4 regions of the Bacillus sp. OTU2372 genome follow, and region 3 is predicted to be linked to each of the others. Evidence: riboswitches for the same ligand, from Rfam matches in the RefSeq annotation. Region 3 holds a riboswitch; each other region holds the start of a gene.
What was found. A riboswitch is a leader RNA that binds a small molecule or an ion and turns the genes downstream of it on or off. The one in region 3 is predicted to bind thiamine pyrophosphate.

Region 1 (5,445 bases), on a different contig from region 3:
ATATTGTCGACGCCATCATTTCACCGTTATGCTTTGCCCTGATCGGGGGTGCCCCGCTTGCCATGTTGTACCGGGCGGTAAATACGTTAGATTCGATGGTTGGATATAAGAATGAAAAATATCAAAACTTAGGCTGGGCCTCGGCCAGGCTGGATGATCTATTAAACTATCTGCCTGCCCGGTTAACGGTTGGAATGATGCTTCTCGCTTCTTGGATAAAGCGATTGGATATAGAGGGGGCATGGAAAATGATGAAACGGGATGCCAGGCTTCACCCGAGTCCAAATAGCGGTTATCCTGAAGCAACCATTGCAGGGGCGCTTCAAATTCAACTGGGGGGAACGAATTATTATTTCGGTGTACCTTCTGAGCGCGCAAAGATGGGTGAACCGCTGCGGTACATTGAAGCAAATGATATATTCCGAACCGTAACGATCATGAAAACCACCTCAACTATCTGTGTGATTTTATTTATAGTCATTTCGATTGTAGTGGAAATTGTCTTAAAGTAGCTGGAAATAGAACATGCATATTTATCTTTTTATATAGGTGTTGATATGGGGGGATATGGAAAATAATTCAATTTGGTTGAAAAATGGGCCAATCGTCGCCCAAAATGTGAGCCAATCCGAATTTTTAACCCTTGGGAGTTTAATTATATGAAACTAGGAAAAGGTAGCTGCAATGGCACATTTGGAGAATTGGTCCAAGGAATCATCGCAGAGCGCCCGTTTTTAATTACCCTGCCCATCCCGAGTTTACAAAGTGAGGCTACGTTTGTCCCAGAAACGGCCGTTTCTGGAATTAGAGTCGTAGATTCCAAGATGAAAGCGAAGAAAGCGGGCGAATCGTTACTGCAACTTTTTGGGATAAGAGAAGGAGGGTATCTCGAAATACAATCCAATATCCCAGCGGGCAAGGGGATGGCAAGCAGTTCAGCGGATATTGTTGCTGCATTAAGAGCAATAGCTGACAGCTATAGTCTTCCGCTTACAAATGAAATGATCTCGATGATAGCCGCAAAAGTCGAGCCGACCGATGGGGTGATGTATGAGGAGGCAGTGGCCTATGACTATATTAATGGTCAGCTGATTGAAAGCTTTGGGGCCTTACCCTCATTTATCCTCGTTGGAATCGATCTTGGTGGGGCAGTTAATACCATTGAATTTAATCAAGTTCCTAAAGCATATAGCCGGGAAGATCAAGAACAATTTATCCTAGCCTATAACCTGGTTAAAAAAGGGTTTAACGAAAAAAATTTATCCTATATTGGTCAGGCAGCAACGATCAGTGCACGGGTGAATCAAAAAATATTGCCAAAACATATTTTTCCACAATTAGATAAGCTGGCGCATCGTTTTCAGGGTGGAATGGTTGTCGCCCACAGTGGAACCGTCGCGGGAATTTTACTAGATGGAAATCTCCCAAACGGTGATGAGGTGGTTTCACACTTATTTAGGGAAATGTCACTCGCTATCAAGGGTGTTCCTATAAATTTATTTCATTATGAAAGCAAGGAAAAGATCATAATTTGAAAGACTCGCAAAGGTTGATTTTAAGGGGGGATTAACATGTTTAGTCAAGAAGAACGAGAAGTGATTTACGATGTCATTTATAAAAGGAGAGATGTCCGCACTTTTCTACCTGACCCGGTAAGTCCTGAGGTGATTCAACGTGTTCTTCAAGCGGCCCATCATGCGCCATCCGTAGGATTTATGCAGCCGTGGAATTTTATTCTTATCACTTCTGCTGACATAAAGGAGCGGCTCGCCTGGGCGGCAGAAAAGGAACGCAGGGCATTAGCGATTCACTATGAGGATGAACGAAAAACGAAATTTTTAGAATTAAAAGTCGAGGGTATTAAACAGGCACCGTTAACCATTTGTGTGACCTGTGACTCGACCCGTGGGGGATCTCATGTATTAGGAAGAAATTCGATCCCGGAAACCGATATTTTGTCTGTCGCCTGTGCGATCCAAAACATGTGGCTTGCGACCTGTGCTGAAGGATTAGCGATGGGATGGGTTAGTTTTTATAAGAAAAATGATGTTAGAGATATCCTGCAGATTCCGCCCCATATTGATCCAGTTGCCATAATTTCGATCGGGTACACCAATGAATATCCATCCGCTCCCATCCTAGAGCAAGCAAATTGGGAAAAAAGGAGATCGCTTCAAAATTTAATATTTTATGAAGAATGGGGAAATCAGGAATAGCTTGGATGGAAAAATGTTAGAAGTTTTTTTTGAATAGTGGGGGTGTAGGAATGGAAACAATTTCGTTAATTTTTCTTGTATTTATACTAGGGCTTCGTCATGGATTGGATGCCGATCATTTGGCCTGTATCGATGGTTTAACACGCTATAACGGACGGATGAATAGTCCGATTGCCCGCTGGGTGGGCTTGCTTTTCTCATTTGGACACGGTTTGGTTGTCACCTGTATCGCGACTATTTTAGGGATTTTTATGAAGAGCTTTACCATACCAGATCTAGTGAATGCACTGGTTACTTGGATCTCTATTGTTTCCCTTTTCGCAATTGGTACATTGAATATCTTTAATCTTTTGCGGACCAAATCCTCAGCTGGTGAAGATTTCCAGGTCAAGGGAATCAAGGGGAAGTTCCTGCCAAAGATGTTGAAAGAAACAACGAATCCCTTTTTTGTGATTCTAATTGGCGGCTTATTTGCACTGGCAGCGGAAACGGTTAGCCAAACATCGATGTGGGCGATTGCGGCAGGGAATACGGCTAGTTTATTGCCGGTTCTATTAGGAATCATTTTTATGGCAGGGATGATGATTACAGACACCTTTGATTCCATCGTAGCCTTTCGGTTGATTAAAGACAGCAATCGGTTAGGACAATCCGCTTCTCGTTTCATGGGCTGGGTTATTGTAGCATTAGCCTATGGGGTATCCTTTTATGAAGCGTTTACGTTCTTCCTCCCAGGGGCTGAACTGGATTTTGAGATTTTAGGGGTTATGCTGTTTGTGTTATTTGGTCTAAGTTATGTCATTGTAAGCTATCGGATCAAAAAGCAGTTGGATATAACAGTGAAAAATTAAACGTCCACTAATAACGTATCGACATGGAAAGGTATTGGAAGTACGAACGCAAGATCATTAAACATTACTATATCTTTATAGCAACATACTAAACAAAGTGGAAAATTGAACCTTTACTTCCATCTATTTAAGAGTTATTATTAACTGAATCTAATAAATATACAATACTACTAGGGGTGCCCCTTGACGGGCTGAGAGAAAAACAAATGTTTTTTAACCCTTTGGACCTGATCTGGATCATACCAGCGTAGGAAAGTAGCTTAAGTGGAAGACTATTTATTTCATAAGCTGCGGAGCCAGGTCCATTATTGGACCTGGCTTTTTCTTATAAAAAAAACAGCAGGAAGCCTTTTTGAAAAATAACAAAGAATCACCTAAAACCGGAAAAACAAAGATGAGTCGCTGCAAATCCCAATCTATTAAATAGGGATGGAATGTCGATTAGTCCTTTATAAATAGATAAACAGAGAAGGAGATTACATCATGGAAAAGATACAAGAAGTGAATAGTATGAGTAACAAAGAAATGAATATTGGTTTGGAGGAGAAACTCCCTGCATGGAAAACCTTTTTATATGCTTTACAGCATATTTGTGTGTCAAACGTATGGCTTGATCCTATTTTTGTCGCGTCCATGATTGGTTTACCTCTATCACAGTCGGCTAATATCGTTAATGCTATATTTATTACAGCTGGAATCGTTACCTTGACACAAGCTACTAAATTAGTAAAATTGCCAATTATTCAAGGCCCATCGGCTGCTTTTGATTCCATTATGATTGCTTCAGGAAAGGCGAACGGCTTAGCTGCAGCGAGTGGCGGTATTTTTCTTAGTTCAATTATCGTTTTTCTATTGTCAATTACCGGGGTAATTGGCCGTTTGAGAGTCATATTTACACCTGTTATTTCTGGCACAGTCATCTTTCTGGTTGGAGTATCATTATCTGGCTTTACCTTGTACGAATTTTTAGGGGGTTCACCTGGTGATGAGTCGTTTGCCAGCCCATCCATATTATTACTATCGATTCCCACTTCAATCATTGTTATCTTATTATCTCTTTTTGGGAAAGGCATTTGGAAATCATATTCCTTCTTAATTGCTCTCGTTATTGGGGATGTCCTTGCTGCCATTCTAGGGAAGACCAATTTTTCTTTGATAGATAGTAAACCGTGGTTCGGGATTCCACAGCTGCTTCCCTATGGAAATTTAACTTTTCATTGGGACACGTTTCTTACATTTTTTGTGGCCTATTTGGTAGCGATTATCGAAGCAATGGGTGTCTATCAAGCAGCAGGAGCGATGCTAAATACCGAAATAGATTCCAAACGAATTCGCAACGGATTTGCAGGTGAATCCGCCGGTTCATTCCTCTCCTCGCTTATTGGCGGTTTCCCTACCACAGCTTATGCACAAAATGTGGGGCTTCTTAGGTTGACGGGTGTCGGATCAAGATTTCCGGTGATGGTGGCAGGTGCCATTTTCTTGTTGTTCGGTTTTTTTCCAAAGATCGGGGCCTTGCTTGCCTTAACACCTGATGCGGTTGTTGGAGGTATCTTTTTACCTGCTGCAGCGACGCTTGTATCTACAGGTATTTCTATTTTAGCAAGAGCGGAGCATTCAGAAAAAAACTATTTGATTATGGGGCTTTCTATTCTGCTTGCGATTTCACTGCCTAACTATGCCACTAATCTGAAAGGAATCTTAGGTACATTCCTTTCTAACACCATATTAATCGGGGCATTTTCATCGGTGCTGCTTCAATTGTTGCTTGTAAACATACCCAATAGACTGAAAAGAGGGACTCTAAAATGAGAGATGATTCCAAAATGCTAACGGAACAAATTCTTGAATTTATAAACCGTTGTGAAGAGGGGAAATTTACCCATCACGAAGAACAGGAACATTCCTATAATGAGCTGGCGCTAAAATTGTTTCGTTACCAGTTCCAGCATAATCTGGCCTATAAGAAATTTTGCCAGACAAAAAAAAGGACGCCGCTTACAGTCAAACGATGGGAGGATATCCCTCCCATGCCCATTCAAGGATATAAAGAATTGACTTTATCTTGTGAGCCAATAGAAGAAGTGAAACACGTTTTTATGACCTCGGGTACCACAAATCCGGAGGCAAAAGGGAAAAATTATCACCCGGATCTTGCGGTATGGGATGCATCAATGAAGGGACCTTTTAAGCATTTTGTGCTGCCTGATCGTGAGAAAATCACCATTTTTGTTCTCTCACCTGCAGAAGATCTGAACAAAAATTCATCTTTATCTAGATATTTAACCAATGCGGTTTCCTTTTTCGGCACTGAAAATAGCAAATTCTTCTTTACTGATAATGGACTGAATGTAGACGAGCTGATCAGGGATTTAAGT
Region 2 (5,445 bases), on a different contig from region 3:
TTTCAAATTGCCAAGTTTTCTTTTATTATTTCAAATATGACTCTTATTAGCAAATTAGCTATCAATTCAACAAAAAAAGCAGCCATGTTGGCCGCTTGATCATTGGTATTATGGTACTAAATATGCACAGTCTTCCATTCCCGCGCCAGCATGCTATAAATAATAAGGTCATGAAAATGACCGTTTAAATGTTCTCCATCACGAACCGTCCCTTCCCTGACAAACCGCAGCCGCTCTGGAATGGCACGGCTTTTTATATTATTTACTCCGCAGCGGATTTCAATCCGGTTTATACCTAATTGGAAAAAGCAATAATTCAGCAGGGCTTTAACGGACCTTGTAATAATTCCATGACCTTCCGCTTTTTTAGCTAAATAATAACCAATACTCGCCATGCTGTTATACCAATCAATTTGGTGCAAACCCAAGGAGCCGACAAGCTCCCCCCGGTAAAGAATCCCTACATTAAGGCCGCTGTTTTCAGCAAATTGATTAAGCCATACCGGGATTATGGTTTCTATCTGATAGGGGGAGGCCATACTATCCACCCATGGCATCCATTCCCGTAAATGTTCACGATTCTCCTCAATAAGTTGGAAAAGTGTTAAGGCGTGATGCCGTTGAAACAATTGTAACTCAATCTCATGATCCACTTTTAATGTAAACATAGGCCTATTCTCCTGATGATGATTTTTGGTACATCATATGCGCGTGCAGGCCGGAATGGGAGATGAATTTAAAAAGAAAAAAATCCCTGCTTATTTGAAAGTGGGATTCGATGTCCTCTATAGATTAATTTCCTGCTCATCACTTAGGTCCAAAGCAACTGGCAAGTAAATGGAAAACGTTGTTTTATCTTGTGAAGAGTCGCAGGTTAATTTTCCTTTATGTTTTTCAATAATTTCTTTACAGACAAACAAGCCGAGGCCAGTCCCCAGTTTTTTTGTAGTGAAAAACGGTTCGAAAATGGTTTTATGCAACTCAGTTGGAATGACGGGCCCATTATTTGAAATACTAATTTTTATCGTTGTATTGTCTTCTAATAAACTGTTTATCTCAATCGTCGGATTTGCGACCTCGTGGTGATTCAGAACATCAATGGCATTAAAAATGATATTAATAAAGACCTGCCTGATTTCATCTGCATAGCCATTCAATGTATAGTCGCCGTCTAAATGATTTTGAATTTTAACTTTACCGTCCAAAATACTAGGGTAGAGGAAGTTTAAAACCTCATCAATTAAGTGGTTTAATTTGAAAAATACCTTTTCCTTACCAATAAGCTCTTTTTTCGAAAGTAACAAAAACTGGGAGATACGAAAATTAAGCTGGTCCAATTCACTTGAAATGATATCTAAATATCTCATATTTGGATAATCGGCTTTCAGTAATTGAATAAATCCCTGAACAGATGTAAGTGGGTTTCTAAATTCATGAATAAAGCTTGAAGTCATTTGGCCGAGAAGTGTTAAGCGATCCTGGTGGGTTGAATCAATAAACATCGTCTTTTCTTCAATAATTTTATTCTTCGCTTCAGAGTAATGGGATACGGCAAAATATAAGAATTTATCAAAACAAAAGTTAATATCATTAATAGATTTTTGTAATTCGGACCATGTCAGTCCAGTCTTACTTAAATAGCTATATAAAATTGTCCTCCCGATATTGACATTGTATACAAAATCACCAATGTTAATGTCGGCCATAACCCGTTCCTTTGATATGGCAATGGCGATTTTTTCGATAATCGTTAATAATTCTTCCTTAGATATGGTATGCATCGTTAGAATAACATCTAATAGGGCTTCCCCATTTTCACGTATTTTACCTTTAAAGGGATCACCATGATATATCATGATTGCATTTTCCCATTCTTGTACTAATTGCTTTTTGTTATGAGCAAAAAAGGCGATTAAATCCGTTTGTTCTCCCGTAAACATGTTGTTTCCCCCTATTGGTTTTAACCAAACTGATTACCATGATAATTCGCTGAAGAATGAAAAAATCCTTTATGAAATTTAAGGAAAAAATTTTTATCCAGTGAAATGTTATTAATTATCCATAATTTATAATGTCGTATATAACATTCTCTATAACAAATATCTTGTTTAATTAGTGGTAGAGTAGTATATTTTCTATGGATACAATTGAATACTTCCACAGGGGGAGCTGCTTTCTGGGCGGCTGAGAGTGAACGTTAGCGTTCTGACCCTATGAACCTGTTAGTTAACACTAGCGTAGGGATGTGGTTTGCTTAAATACAAAGCAATTCAGACATTCCAAGTTCTGAATTGCTTTTTTTCTTCCACATTGTTATGGCAACATATAGTCTTTCGGAAGAGATCAAGCGGGTCTATTTATATAGAGGGGGAAATGTTTAGTGAATCAAACAAGAAGTAATACTTTATTTATTGCAGAAGTTGCTGTATTTACTGCACTTGCTTATTTATTAGATTTTGTCGCGGGAATTGTATCTTTAAGAATTTGGCCGCAGGGTGGTTCCATCTCCATTGCGATGGTGCCGATATTCCTGATTGCCTATCGCTGGGGGATAAAGGGTGGACTTTTAACAGGCTTTTTATTAGGTTTCCTTCAGTTTATTCTAGGGTTTTCCCAAGTTTATACGATTGTACAAGGGATTATTGATTACTTTATTGCTTTTACAGTTGTTGGTTCCGCAGGAGTTTTTGCACCTGCCATTAAAAAATCAATCAATGAACAGAACAATGGTAAATGGATGGCTTATGTAATTAGTGGGGCATTTTTGGGAAGTGCACTTAGATATTTTTGTCATGTGATTTCTGGGATTGCCTTTTTCGGCGAGTATGCTCCAAAAGGCCAGCCGGTAGCTATCTACTCTCTACTATATAATGGAACCTATATGCTGCCTAATTTCATTATTAGTGCAACCATTACTATTGTACTAATTAGTGCCCTTCCAAAGAAAATGATTTTGCAAAAAAGTCTATAATAAAGGAAAAAAGGAAAGGATTAGTTCTTTTCCTTTTTTTTATATAGATATCGATGACCTTCTGAATATATTTTCGAACTTTTGTCAAATTTATCATGCTTATTAACTCAAAAAAGTGTTAAAATACAATTAGAAAGATAATCATTCTCAATTAACGTAGATAGGGTGATATACATGTTTGGTTCTTTAAAAACAGGAGATAAAGGAAAAATAATTGACCTATCTCATGTTGGTCACCTCGTTCAAAGGCGCTTACTTGATTTAGGAATTACTGAAGGATCTGAAGTCTGTGTAAAATGTGTGATGCCATTTGGCGGCCCAATTATGATCGAATCCTGCGGCCAATGTGTAGGGATTCGCCGAAAAGAAGCCGTTCAGATTGAAGTGGAGAGAATATAATGGAAATCGCTCTAATTGGAAACCCGAATACTGGAAAAACTTCATTGTTTAATAATTTAACAGGTTCCTATGAGTATGTTGGCAACTGGAGCGGTGTAACGGTTGAAAAAAAAGTCGGAGTTTTCAAGAATAATATTGGACAATTAATAGATTTACCGGGAGTATATACTCTTAATCCTTTATCAAAGGATGAGGGGGTTGTAACTTCGTTTTTTTTAACTGAATCAGTTGACCGGTTATTAAATATTTTAGACGCATCACAATTAGAACGTAATTTACATTTAACACTGCAATTACTTGAGTTTGAGAAGCCTGCACTTATAGGTTTAAATATGATTGATGTTGCCAATAAACGCGGCATTCATGTTGATGCTCCGAAGCTGGCCAAAGTTCTAGGCGTTCCGGTTGTGCCTGTCGTGGCTCGGAGTGGAAAAGGGTGTGACAAGCTTGTAGATGTAATCTCTACAAAATCCATCCAGCCTGCCAATAAGCACATAGTCTATTATGGCAAAGAGGTAGAAGAGGCGATTACGGCAATTACCGGTGAAATTAGTGGGAAGACCGGCCACTCTATTCGTTTTCTTGCTATTCAATATTTTGAGGGAAATCAATATGTTCAAAACTATGTAAACAGTATCGCCAATCCTCAAAGAATAAATGATATTGTGAGAAATTTGGAAAACAAGATTCAAGCACGATTGGATGGAAAGTCACTCTCTAATTTTATTTATTTAAAACGAAAAAAAGTCATTGAAAAAATCGTTGCCGAAGTAGCTAGCAAAAGTGACTCAGGTTTACCACTATCTGAAAAAATTGATAGCATTGTAACGAATCGCTTTCTTGGGATGCCAATCTTTTTGCTGCTCATGTATTTCATGTTTATGCTGACATTTGATTGGCTGGGCACGCCTTTATCAAATGTGCTCGATGCCTTTTTAACGGGACCTGTCACGTCCGGGTTTGAGGCGGTCTTAAGTTCTATTCATGCCTCAAATTTTATTCATGACTTAATTATTGAAGGGTTAGTAGCTGGAGTTGGCGGCGTACTTGTGTTTGTACCGCAAATCTTTATCCTGTTCTTCTTTATTTCCTTATTAGAAGACTCTGGTTACATGGCGCGCGTAGCCCTTGTAATGGACCGTATAATGGAATCAGTAGGATTAAATGGCAAAGCTTTTATCCCAATGATGATTGGCTTTGGCTGTAATGTTCCTGGGATTATGGCGGCTAGAACGATTGAAACTCCTCGCGAGAGACTATTAACTATACTATTAACACCATTAATGTCATGCTCAGCCCGGTTACCGGTATACGCCTTATTTGTAGGATCCTTTTTTGCAGGCCATAAGGCATTTGTTGTTCTTAGCCTATACTTGTTGGGAATTGTAGTAGCATTGACGTTAGCCAAAGTATTTTCTAAAACTCTGCTAAAATCTGAAACATCTTTATTTGTTATTGAACTTCCTCCATACCGACTTCCACAGTTTCAATCATTATGGAGAAGTACTTGGGATAAAGGGAAAGGATTTGTTAGAAAGGCGGGAACATTTATTTTTGCCGGTTCCGTCTTTATCTGGCTATTATCTTATGCAGGTCCTAATGGCCTGAAAGTTGATATGGACCATAGCTATTTAGCTGCTGTTGGTAATATAATTGCCCCTATTTTTAATCCGATTGGCTTTGGAACCTGGCAGGCATCTGCTTCCTTAATAACAGGTTTCCTGGCTAAAGAAGCGATCATTTCAACCATGAATATTATTTACTTCGTTCCAAATGATGCAAGCCTGCAAGGGTTGTTGGCTAATTACTATACTCCGCTGGCAGCCTATAGCTATATGGTCTTTATCCTATTGTATATTCCTTGTTTGGCAACGACAGCAACCATTTATAAGGAAACCGGTTCTAAGAAATGGACTGCTTTTTCGATGATTTATGCGTTCGTTATTGCTTATGTATTGTCCTTGGTCATTTACCAAGGAGGAAAATTATTTGGATTGATGTAAAATCTTGAAGGGGTGGACCCAATGATTGCGAGTATAATAATCGGTTTGGCTATTTTTGGATATGCTGCCTGG
Region 3 (5,445 bases):
TGCATGACTGATGGCCGTAATAACGGAAACACCATCTGCTCCGGCCTTTACGACTGGCGCTGCATTTTCACTAGTAATACCGCCTATTCCGACCATTGGAATGGTATAGCCTTGTTGGCGGAGAATTTCGATTAGCTCTGTTCCCCTGACAGGCTTCGCGTCATCCTTTGAGCTAGTAGGGTAGATGGGTCCAATTCCGAAATAATCAGCACCATCGTTGAGTGCCGTCTCGGCTTCTTCCGGGGTATGGACGGATACACCAAGGATTTTACTGTCACCAATCCTTTCACGTACCACCTTTACTGGTTCATCTTCTTGCCCGATATGTACACCGTCCGCATCGAGCTCAATTGCCAATTCAATGTCATCATTAACTATGAAGGGAATTTGATGTTCTTTGCAGATACTTTGTAACCGTCTAGCCAGTTCGTATTTTTCTGCCCCAATTAAAGCACCCTTTCCTTTTTCACGGAATTGAAAAATGGTAACTCCACCAGCGATTGCTTCTTTTAAAACCTCGACCGGTTCTTTGAGGCAGTTAGGACTGCCCATGATAAAATATACCTTTAAAGCCTCGCTCAGGTTTATCATCGATTTCCCAGCTCCCTTTTCTTCCGAAACGCTCCATGGTTTGTCGGCCCATGACCATGGCCGACCTCAATGCCATCCTCGATTGCCGCTTGAATAAACTCCTTGGCTGTTAAGACTGCATCATAAACTGAAGCACCTTTCGCAAGTTCAGCCGTTAGCGCCGCCGAGAACGTACACCCGGTTCCATGTGTATTTTTTGTCGGAATTCGTTTATTGGTAAAGGTATGAAACTCTCTACCATCATATAGTAAATCCGTTGACTCTGAATCATCTTCATCATGACCGCCTTTGATGACGACCGTTTGAACACCCAGCTCAACCAATCTTAAGGCAGCTTCCTTTTTATCTTCGGCGCTTTTAATGGTCAATCCCGTTAGAACCTCCGCCTCCGGAATATTCGGTGTAATCACCTTTGCGATCGGTAATAAATAGGTTTTCATCGCGAAAATAGCTTCCTGCTGCAGTAATGATGCACCGCCTTTAGCTATCATCACAGGATCAACGACGAGATTCTCCCATCTATATTTCCGCACTTGCTCAGAAACAGCTTCAATAATATCTGAGCTAAACAGCATCCCCGTTTTCACCGCATCCGTACCGATATCTTCCCCAATCGCTTGAATTTGTTGAATGATCGCTTCCGGTGTCATCGGATAAACCCCATGAACGCCCAAGGTGTTTTGTGCGGTGACTGCAGTTATGACGGACATACCGAAGACCTCTAATTCTTGAAAGGTCTTTAAATCCGCTTGAATTCCGGCGCCTCCTCCGCTGTCTGAGCCGGCAATCGTTAATGCTTTATTCATCTTACAAACCTCCGTTAAATCTTTTTAATTGAAGCATTTGCTTTAATATCCTCTTCTGTGACTAATGCTAATTGGTTTAAAAATTCAATTTGAAAGCTGCCCGGTCCCGCTTCAGCTGTTTTCTTTGCCGCCTTCTCCGCAGCAATCCCGTAATAGGCTAACGCAGCAACCGCTGCTCGAAGTACATCCTTTTCCACTCCAGCAAAGGCACCGATAACGGAAGTTAATAGGCAGCCCGTACCAGTCACTTTTGTTAAAATTGGATGTCCGCCCGATACGACATAAGTGGTTTCACCGTTTGATACAATATCCTCTTTTCCGGTTATGACAACAACACATCCACTTATCTTAGCTGTTTTGATCGCAAGTTCGACTTTGTCTCCATTTCCCGCACCTGCATCAACACCTTTTATTTGCCACTTTTCACCAATTACATTGGCAATCTCAGCGGCATTTCCTCGAACCACTGAAACTTTGATTTCGCTCATGATTTTGTGGGCTGTATCGGTTCGATATGTGGTTGCTCCGGCTCCCACTGGGTCAAAAATGACAGGAACGCCCTGCTCATTAGCCGCTTTCCCCGCTATCACCATGCTATTAACATTCTGGGCATTTAACGTACCGATATTTAAAACCAGTGAACTGGAAATCCTCGCCATATCCGCTACTTCTTCACTGGCATAAGCCATAACAGGCGATGCACCCAAGGCAAGCAGACCATTTGCAGTAAAATTAGTCACAACGACATTCGTAATATTATGTACAAGCGGGCTAACCTCTCTTACTTTCTGTAATGTTTCATAGATGAAATTTGGTTCCATTCTAAACTCCCCTTTTCTTTTTTAAAATAAGGCTGTGTTAAAGGTTATTATTGATTTTATAACGGTGTTGATTGGAGCTGAAGGCGCGAAGACTCCAGCGGGAGTACGGGGCTGGGGAGACCCCACAGGCGCATAGCGCCGAGGAGGCTCCCCGGACCGCCTGCGGAAAGCGAAGCGCCTGGAGCGGAAGTCAACAACCAAGTTTAACACAGCCAAAAATAAAAAAACCAGACCCATAAAATGGACCTGGTTAGTGTTCTGAAAGAAAAACGCAAAAAAATATCTCGTTTAGCTACTTTCCTACGCTGGTATTACCCAGATCAGGTCCAAAGGGTTAAAAACTTTATTGTTTTCTCTCAGCCTGATACACAGGGCACCCCTAGTAGATCTTTGGTTATTAAATTACACTCATATTAACGCTAATTTTCTACAATGTAAAGAATTTTTATTGACACCTTAACATTTCGCTAAGTCAATAATTTCCTTTAATTCATTTGTAAATCCCTTTATTGCCCGGTCATTTAGTACAGTTACTGGAACCCCTAGGAAGCCGTATTGTTCGACTTCTTTTTGGAAGGAAGCATTTTTTGAAATGTCCCTGACCTCAAACGGTATTCCTTCCTCCGTTAGTACTTTTTTAACCATTGTACATTCAATGCAGTCTTTGGTTGTATAGACGATCACTGTTTTATTCATTTGTTTCTCCTTTATCTGAAAAAAAGATATGCTCTGCCTTTATCGTATCACCAATATGAAAAAGTCCAAAGGAATACATCTTCTGACGCCGTTTATCTGTGGGTGAGCCAGGGTTAAAAAGAAGCACACCGTCTTCATAGCGTTTTATCGGGATATGAGAGTGACCAAAAATGATACAATCTACTGCTTCCCCGTTGAATGCTAGAGTGGCCCGCTTTTCAGTGGTTTTCCCTTTACCATGCCCATGGGTAATACCTATCTTAAACCCGCCTAGCTCTAGAATCCTTTTTTCGGGGAATTGTTCCTGAATGTTGTCATCGTCGACATTCCCAAAGACCCCTTCCACTTTCGCATAGGATTGAAGCTCATGTAAAACATCTATGGTCTGCCAGTCGCCAGCATGGATGATCAAATCCGTGTCCGATAATTCCTCTTTCAATCTGGCTGGAAGTCCCTTGGCTCGCCTAGGCATATGGGTGTCGGAAATAATCACAATTTTCAAATTTCATCCCTCGTTCAATATAATGTCCAATATATCTATTATATAACAATGGGCGCTGCATGTTGAATCATAGTGATTAATGCGTTTTATTCCTCGGGAAAGCGCACAAACAGACATTTTTCGCATAATGATGTCGGAAATTAACTGTTATAAAACAAAATGTCAAAAAATAAAAAACCTTGAGAATAATTCAAGGTTTTATGCAACTTTTTAACGAATGCTATTGACCATTCTTGTTTATTTATCAGTTATCTAACTTATTTAAATCCTTTTCGGTGCCTGTCACCTTTCGTAGCATTACTCCTGTTAGAAAGGTTAAAAAGACGTGGGTGCCGAGTTTTACGGTTGTATGAACTTGGGTGTCTCTTAATGGGTCGAGGCAGACGATGTCGATGGCTTTGACTTTTGGATGCATAGCAGCAGTGAGTACTGCATCGAAGAGTTCTGCTGTAGTCATTCCGCCTGGCGTTCCGACGGGGACCCCCGGGGCATAGGCAATATCGAGAACATCCATGTCTACAGTCAAATAAATAGTATCGACCTTTTCATCCAGCTCTTTAAGACACTGACTGACCGTTTCTTCAATACCCCTCTTTCTGGACTGGCGAAGTGTATAATAATTAACACCCTTTTCATCTGCATACTGCTTCAAATCTTTGGTGTTAAAAAAACCATGCAAACCGATGTTGTATAAATTCGAGCCTTCTATCACACCACTTTCGATCAAATTCCGCATCGGTGTTCCATTAGACGGTCCATTATCGGCCAGACTCCTTAAATCGAAGTGGGTGTCAAATTGAAGAATGCCGATTTTCTCGCGCGGTTTGGCCCAGTGTAATCCTTTAACCATCATCGCCGTAATCGAGTGATCTCCGCCAATTGCCGCCACTATCGAAGTAGTAAAATTCCGATGGATGGTAGCCGATGCCTCGACAATATTGTCCTGACAGCGGCGGATATCGGTTACATGCATCGGGACATCCCCCACATCCAGAGCCGTCATATCTGCTAAATCCAAATCTTCATCTATGTTATAAGTAGTGAATCCCTTCCAGGCACGCCTGAAGGCATCAGGAAATTCTGATGCCCCGGAGGGACTAATCGATGAACGAGAGAGCGGGACACCTACGACCACAACGTCCGTGTTCCTGGTCTGTTCTGGATTGGAATTGGTTGAGAGCGGCTGAATCCATTCATGAACCTTTGTTATTTGGGTGTTCCCTTCAGGCCTGACCCAGACAAAACTCGGTGGATTTAATTTAGGATAGAGAAAGCTTTTCAACCAGTTGACCTCCCTTTACTACAACTCTGCCATTTTTAATTACGGTATCAATATGATTTATCCCATATAAGTATTGGAGTTTCATATAATTCTCTACATTAAATATCGTAACATCGCCTTTTTTCCCTTCCTCTAAACTGCCGATATTGCTGGCGCGCCCAATGGCATGAGCTGCATTAATAGTTGCTGCAGTGATTACCTCTGCTGGTGTCAGCCCCATTTTTAAACATGCTAGATTCATCATAAATGGTAACGAAACGGTTGGAGAAGAGCCAGGATTACAATCGGTCGATAGAGCTACCGATACCCCTAAATCGACCATGTGACGTCCATTTGCCGACTCCGCCATTAAAAAATAAGCGGTTCCCGGAAGCAGGACCCCGACGACCCCTTTATCCGCCATCGCCCGTAGTCCTTTTTCAGAGGCTTTTAATAAATGGTCCGCGGAAATCGCCCCCACTTCGGCGGCCAGTTCCGCCCCTTCAAAGGGTTCGATCTCATCTGCATGTATTTTCGGTGTTAACCCGTAAACCTTTCCTGTCTCGAGAATCGTTCGTGCTTGTTCGGGAGTAAACACACCCTTTTCACAGAAAACATCATTGAACTCCGCGAGTCTGAGTTCAGACACCTTTGGAATCATTTCTTTCACCAACAGTTTCACAAAATCATCCGAATTGTCCTTATATTCTTTCGGTACCGCATGTGCTCCCATAAACGTGGACACAACATCTATTGGATGCAGCTCGT
Region 4 (5,445 bases), on a different contig from region 3:
ACTTCGACCACAACGACTTTATCATGGATTTCATAATGTGCTAGTAAATCTGAAACAGATATAATCTGTTCAGGTAATTGTATAGATTCGCCATTTAATAAGACTGTCATCAGTATCCCCCTAATGCACCATTTCTTGAATTCTATCAACCCGGAAAGCAGAGAGAAGTTGTTCATCCGGTCTGCCTTCCAATAAATCAGCTACAAGCGTACCTGTAACAGGGCTTAATAAAATTCCGTTCCGGTAATGTCCGGCTGCAATGAACAAACCTTTCCAAAATGGATGTTCACCAATGTAGGGGAGGCCATCCCCTGTTTGCGGTCTAACACCTGCCCATACTCGCTCCCATGGGGCATCCAAAATCTGAGGCACAAGTTGAACCGCTCTTTCTATCAGACTTGCAATTCCGCCAGGTGTTACATTTTTATCAAATGAATGATCAACTTGGGTAGCCCCAATATAGATTTCACCATTGCGTTTTGGAACTAAATAGCAGCGTTTATCTGAAAAAATAGTCCTGTTGATGATGGGAGAATCCGTCTTTACTGAAAAACATTCACCTTTGACCGGATAAACAGTCATATCAATTCCTGTTTCAGCCATGAGCCTTGAAGCCCATGCGCCGGTTGCAAGGACAACCTGGTTACAATGGAAGTTTCCTAAGGTGGTTTTAACCCCGATGACTCTTTCTTGTTCATAGATAAATGAAAGGGCTTCGGTATTTTCAAGGATTGTCGCCCCGAATTGTTCAGCTCCCTTTGCAAATGCTAGCGATAATTTTTCCGGTTGGACATGCCCGTCGTTAGGAAGATATATCCCGCCGGCCACACTAGGGGAAAGGGAGGGTTCCAATTCTCGCAGACTATGAGAATCAAGCCATTCTATTTCTGTATCCCACTTTCGTTGGAAGGCTGCCTGTTGTTGAACGTCAGCTGCAATTTCTACTGTTTCGGCAATCTTAATCATCCCATTTTGGATAAACTCAATATCAATCCCGGTTAGGTCTAATAACTCATTTGAGAGGGCAGGAAACATGGCCTGACTTTTTAGTGCTAGCTGAAAAAAGGGACCATCCTCTTCAATCTCTGCTTGTGCGGCCAGCATTCCGGCAGCTGCACTGGAAGCTTCACAGGCCAAATGGTTCTTCTCAATGACAACCACTTTTTTTCCCATCTTTGATAGTTGGTAGGCAATCGAACTTCCGTTTATTCCGCCGCCAATAATCGCAACATCATATGAATTTTTCACTTTTTCCATCTCCATCTTTTAATGCGTTAACATACGATTTTACTGCTGATAAAGGATCATGAGAATCTAAGACTCCTGACATCACTGCAATGCCGCTTGCCCCAGCGTGGATAACTGGTTTCGTATTTTCGGGTGTAATCCCGCCAATCGCAATGACCGGAATATCCAACTTGGTAACCCTTGATAATTCCTCAATCCCTTTCGGTGTCTTACCTGGTTTAGATTGGGAAGGGTAGACGTGACCGAATAGCACGTAATCAGCACCATCCCGTAGGGCTTTTTCTCCATCTGATATGGAGTGAATGGAACTTCCTACCCTTAACTGCGGAAAAACTCTTTTTACTATCGCTGGCGCTAAACTATGAAAGGCTAATTGAACCCCTGCCACCCTTGTAGTAAAAGCAACATCCACCCGGTCATTAATGATCAGTTTTGATAAGGGGATATCTTTAGAAAGCAGATCAATCGCTTGAAAAAGTTCCCTTGCTGTTTTTTGCTTTTCTCGTAAGTGAATCGACGTTACATATGGGTGGATATCGATCAAAATCTCCTGTAACTGCTCGATGGGCATCTTACCGTTCGAAATAATATGTAACTCTTTCGCATTTGTTAAAATTCGCGTCACCCCTTAAGAAGCTACCGCTTATTGAAATAAGTGAAAAACAAAAAAACCACTTTCCTATGTAAGAAAGTGGTTTGATTATTTGAAATGAAATGCATGCGCACTCAAATAGCCCGTTTTCCACTTCCCTACGCTGGTATTACCCAGATCAGGTTCATAGAGTCCCGAAGTAGCACTTCAATCTCAGCCCTTTAAAAAGGCACCTCTAGCGGATTAATTTCATATTAATTTATAATAATTACCTTCATGTTTAATATTAACACCAGTGTTAGAAATGTCAAATAATTTTCTAAATTAAATCTTAATTAAATTCAATTTTTATGTTTTGCGACTTACCTAATTCTTTATGGTTTTGATCAAGCACATCACTCGTTTGAATTTCTAGCCATTGGACTTCAGGGGTTGATTTTTCAATAATAAACCCAAGTGCTCCTTGCTTTGAACCCTCAGGCTCTATTTCACCGCCTAAATACTCTATATAAAAGTCATCCTTGAAAGTTCTTGTCTCACTATTACTTGTAGTTAGATGAGCAACTGGTCCAAAATGTACTGTTTGATCTGATTTATTGACTAGCTCCACTTCCACCTTAATAAAATCAAATTCTTCATAGTCATCTGTGTAATAATGAAAGTAATCCATTAACGAATAGGTCGGCATATTGTGAATCAGTTTGACATTCTTGATTCTCATTTCAATCGGTCCAATAGCATAACTTTTATTTTGTGCGGCAATCTCTTTTAAGTTTATTGTCCCTTTACTATCTTTTATCGTTTGCCCTACTTGAAGGAGGTTGGTATCATCGGATACTTGTGGATTAGGGACATATATATCAGATAAAGTTTTAGCCCTACTATTTTCATTATTTGAATTATCTTTCTGGTTGTCAGATACATGTTCTTGTTTTTCAGTTGCTTTTGCAGTAGGTTCTATATTTTGAACGGCATTACAGCCAAACAAGAAAAGAGGTAAAACAAGTATGAATGGTGTCAATATTTTCATAGGATGGTCACCTTTCAGATAAGATAGTAGGTTTCAAAAAAGTTCCCGTTGAACACCAAAGCCCAACGGGAAAAATAGGTATTTTTTTATCAAGATTACTTGCCATTTTTTAAAATATCAAAGATATGTTTCGCTTGGTCCGTATTATCAATATTTCCAGCAAACAGGTTGCTGCCAGGGCCATATGCGTATACGTTGACGTCTTCACCCGTATGTCCGCCAGTTGTCCAGCCTGTCACGGAACGATTGTCAAAAATAGTCTCAATCGCATTATCAATAGTGGTAACGTTCTTAGATGCTGCAGCCTTTTTTACAGAATCAATTTCTTGAGATGTTAATTGTAAATTAACATAGTTTTTTAGTGTTTGTTCAACATCTGCCCCTTTGGAAATTTGTTCTGCCATAAAGTCAGGTGTACGTTCTGCTGCTGCAATCGGAGCTCCAAACCAGTTATAATCACCTCTAGCACCAATCGAGTATCCGCCGGTTGAATGGTCGGCTGTTGCGACAACTAGAGTATGCTTATCTTTTTTCGCAAATTCAATGGCCGCTTTAAAGGCCTTCTCAAAGTCTTCCATTTCACTCATCGCCGCCACAATGTCGTTATCATGTCCAGCCCAGTCAATTTGGCTTCCTTCTACCATTAAGAAGAACCCATTTTTATTTTGGCTTAATTTATTTAAGGCGGTTTCGGTCATGTCTTGTAATGAAGGCATGGAGGTTTCACGATCAAGCATTTTTGGCATTCCGCCTTGAGCAAATAATCCTAACATCCGAGAATTATTGCTTTTTAACATTTCTTCTTTATTAGTTACATAGGAGTAACCGTCTTTTTGGAATTCCTTTGTAAGGTCACGATCCTGACGAACAAAGTTGCTTAAGCCGCCTCCAAGCATGATATCAATTTTATGTCCGCCATTGATCATTTCATCATAATAATCATCCGCAATGGCATTCATGTTTTTACGGCTGACATCATGGGCACCGTAAGAAGCAGGTGTGGCATGGGTAATTTCGGAAGTCGCAACCAGACCAGTTGATTTTCCTTTTTCTTTTGCTGCTTCAAGGACAGTTTTTACAGATGAACCGTCATTATCTACACCAATGGCCGCATTATAGGTTTTAATACCTGCTGACATTGCAGTTGCTGCGGCAGCCGAATCTGTCACGTTTTGATGAGGGTCCTCCGGATAGGTCTTTTGTTGTCCAACTAGATATTTATCAAATTCTGTTTGCTCGACCTCTTTAGTCGAGGGATTTTCCTTTAAATATCGATAAGCAGAAGTATAAGACACTCCCATTCCATCACCGATTAAGAAAATCACATTCTTAATCTCTGCATTGTTCTGTTTAACTTCCTTTGCTTCGACGTCATTATGTAGGGCCCCAAGCAAAGTCCCAAATGCTACTGTGGATAGTACTGCAACAGGTAAAATCTTCTTCTTTAAGACTTTTTTAAACAAAATAATAACCTCCTCCGATTTTTAATTAAAATTAATGAATTTTTCATCAAATTTTAATTTTGGTTACTAGTAAACTATAAAGTGAAATTATTAATCTATTATGAATATAATGTAAAGATTGGTTTTAGTTTTATATGATGATGGTCTTAGTGAAAATGAAGTGGTTTTTGTTCGTTCGGGTCTTTAAAAATAAAAAAGCATGGAAATTTTCCATGCCCTTTTGGTTATTGATAATGAACTTTCTTTTTTAGTTTAGATCGTTAATTTGTATTAAAAGAAAGTTTGGAGTATTCAACTAGAAGGATTTGATATCGGTTTTTCGTATCTTGGATTTCGCAATAATCTGAGGAGTAACGGTAAAGTAGTACATAATTTTTCCCGTTATATTGAACTAATTGGTCTTGCATGATACCACTCCTTTAAATGAACTTTATCTTTATGTAAAATGATAACCAATAGGGCTCTAACTTTGCCAAATACCCATGATAGACACTCTTGCTAGCCCCATTAATAATATATTAATTAAGAATTGTTAAGTAAATGCTAATTTAATGAAAAAGTTCTGTAAATTTTCATATAATCACTGCTAGAGGAGTAGATGTCTAATGAGGAGAAACATATTTTTAGAAGCAGTTAAAAAAATATTTTATTTTTATAAAAAAATAACAAGGATATTTATCATAGCTGACAAATTCTATATATAAGAAAAGTAGGGGAAGGAAGTGGAGTGAATGAAACGCCAGAGAACTTTCTTTATTATGCATAACCTTATTTTTGAAGTCCAGAATCCAGAAATAACAGTTAAGAAAATAAAAGTAGCAATGGTTAAAATAGAAAATGAGGAATATAAAGTCTTGAGAAAACAATTTGATGAAGAGGTTTTTAATATAGAAAGAAAATCTGGTGGATGGTTTATTACAGAGAAAGATAAACCAATCTAAAGTAAATAGCTATCTTATAATAAAACAAATTATGTCAATGGAGTGAATACACATAGCAGATTTTTTTAAGGATATCGAACCATTACCTCAGGAGTTTTATGAACAGCCCACACTTGAACTTGCAAAAGCTTTACTCGGTTGTCTCCTTGTAAAAGAAACAAAGGAGGGAGT

Region 1: another riboswitch for thiamine pyrophosphate. It lies ahead of AAHB15_RS23310 (solute carrier family 23 protein); the one in region 3 lies ahead of thiM (hydroxyethylthiazole kinase).
Region 2: another riboswitch for thiamine pyrophosphate. It lies ahead of thiT (energy-coupled thiamine transporter ThiT); the one in region 3 lies ahead of thiM (hydroxyethylthiazole kinase).
Region 4: another riboswitch for thiamine pyrophosphate. It lies ahead of AAHB15_RS04120 (thiamine phosphate synthase); the one in region 3 lies ahead of thiM (hydroxyethylthiazole kinase).

Annotation. Positions count from the first base shown of each region.
Region 1 covers NZ_JASATK010000020.1:55,902-61,346, forward strand. Annotated here, with positions in the region: gene cbiB (adenosylcobinamide-phosphate synthase CbiB) at 1-512, shown strand, start outside; gene AAHB15_RS23295 (GHMP family kinase ATP-binding protein) at 660-1,535, shown strand; gene bluB (5,6-dimethylbenzimidazole synthase) at 1,572-2,216, shown strand; gene AAHB15_RS23305 (HoxN/HupN/NixA family nickel/cobalt transporter) at 2,267-3,067, shown strand; TPP riboswitch at 3,230-3,338, shown strand; gene AAHB15_RS23310 (solute carrier family 23 protein) at 3,551-4,879, shown strand; gene AAHB15_RS23315 (LuxE/PaaK family acyltransferase) at 4,876-5,445, shown strand, end outside.
Region 2 covers NZ_JASATK010000001.1:73,558-79,002, forward strand. Annotated here, with positions in the region: gene AAHB15_RS00400 (GNAT family N-acetyltransferase) at 117-668, opposite strand; gene AAHB15_RS00405 (histidine kinase N-terminal domain-containing protein) at 786-1,940, opposite strand; TPP riboswitch at 2,153-2,261, shown strand; gene thiT (energy-coupled thiamine transporter ThiT) at 2,381-2,971, shown strand; gene AAHB15_RS00415 (FeoA family protein) at 3,146-3,370, shown strand; gene feoB (ferrous iron transport protein B) at 3,370-5,373, shown strand; gene AAHB15_RS00425 (FeoB-associated Cys-rich membrane protein) at 5,395-5,445, shown strand, end outside.
Region 3 covers NZ_JASATK010000004.1:121,524-126,968, forward strand. Annotated here, with positions in the region: gene thiE (thiamine phosphate synthase) at 1-591, opposite strand, end outside; gene thiD (bifunctional hydroxymethylpyrimidine kinase/phosphomethylpyrimidine kinase) at 588-1,397, opposite strand; gene thiM (hydroxyethylthiazole kinase) at 1,412-2,218, opposite strand; TPP riboswitch at 2,499-2,609, opposite strand; gene AAHB15_RS09995 (glutaredoxin family protein) at 2,675-2,914, opposite strand; gene AAHB15_RS10000 (metallophosphoesterase family protein) at 2,907-3,407, opposite strand; gene AAHB15_RS10005 (agmatinase family protein) at 3,661-4,698, opposite strand; gene hutI (imidazolonepropionase) at 4,676-5,445, opposite strand, start outside.
Region 4 covers NZ_JASATK010000001.1:863,454-868,898, forward strand. Annotated here, with positions in the region: gene thiS (sulfur carrier protein ThiS) at 1-110, opposite strand, end outside; gene thiO (glycine oxidase ThiO) at 121-1,248, opposite strand; gene AAHB15_RS04120 (thiamine phosphate synthase) at 1,232-1,873, opposite strand; TPP riboswitch at 1,979-2,087, opposite strand; gene AAHB15_RS04125 (hypothetical protein) at 2,172-2,870, opposite strand; gene AAHB15_RS04130 (alkaline phosphatase) at 2,966-4,333, opposite strand; gene AAHB15_RS04135 (hypothetical protein) at 4,594-4,740, opposite strand; gene AAHB15_RS04140 (hypothetical protein) at 5,065-5,274, shown strand; gene AAHB15_RS04145 (DNA-3-methyladenine glycosylase) at 5,348-5,445, shown strand, end outside.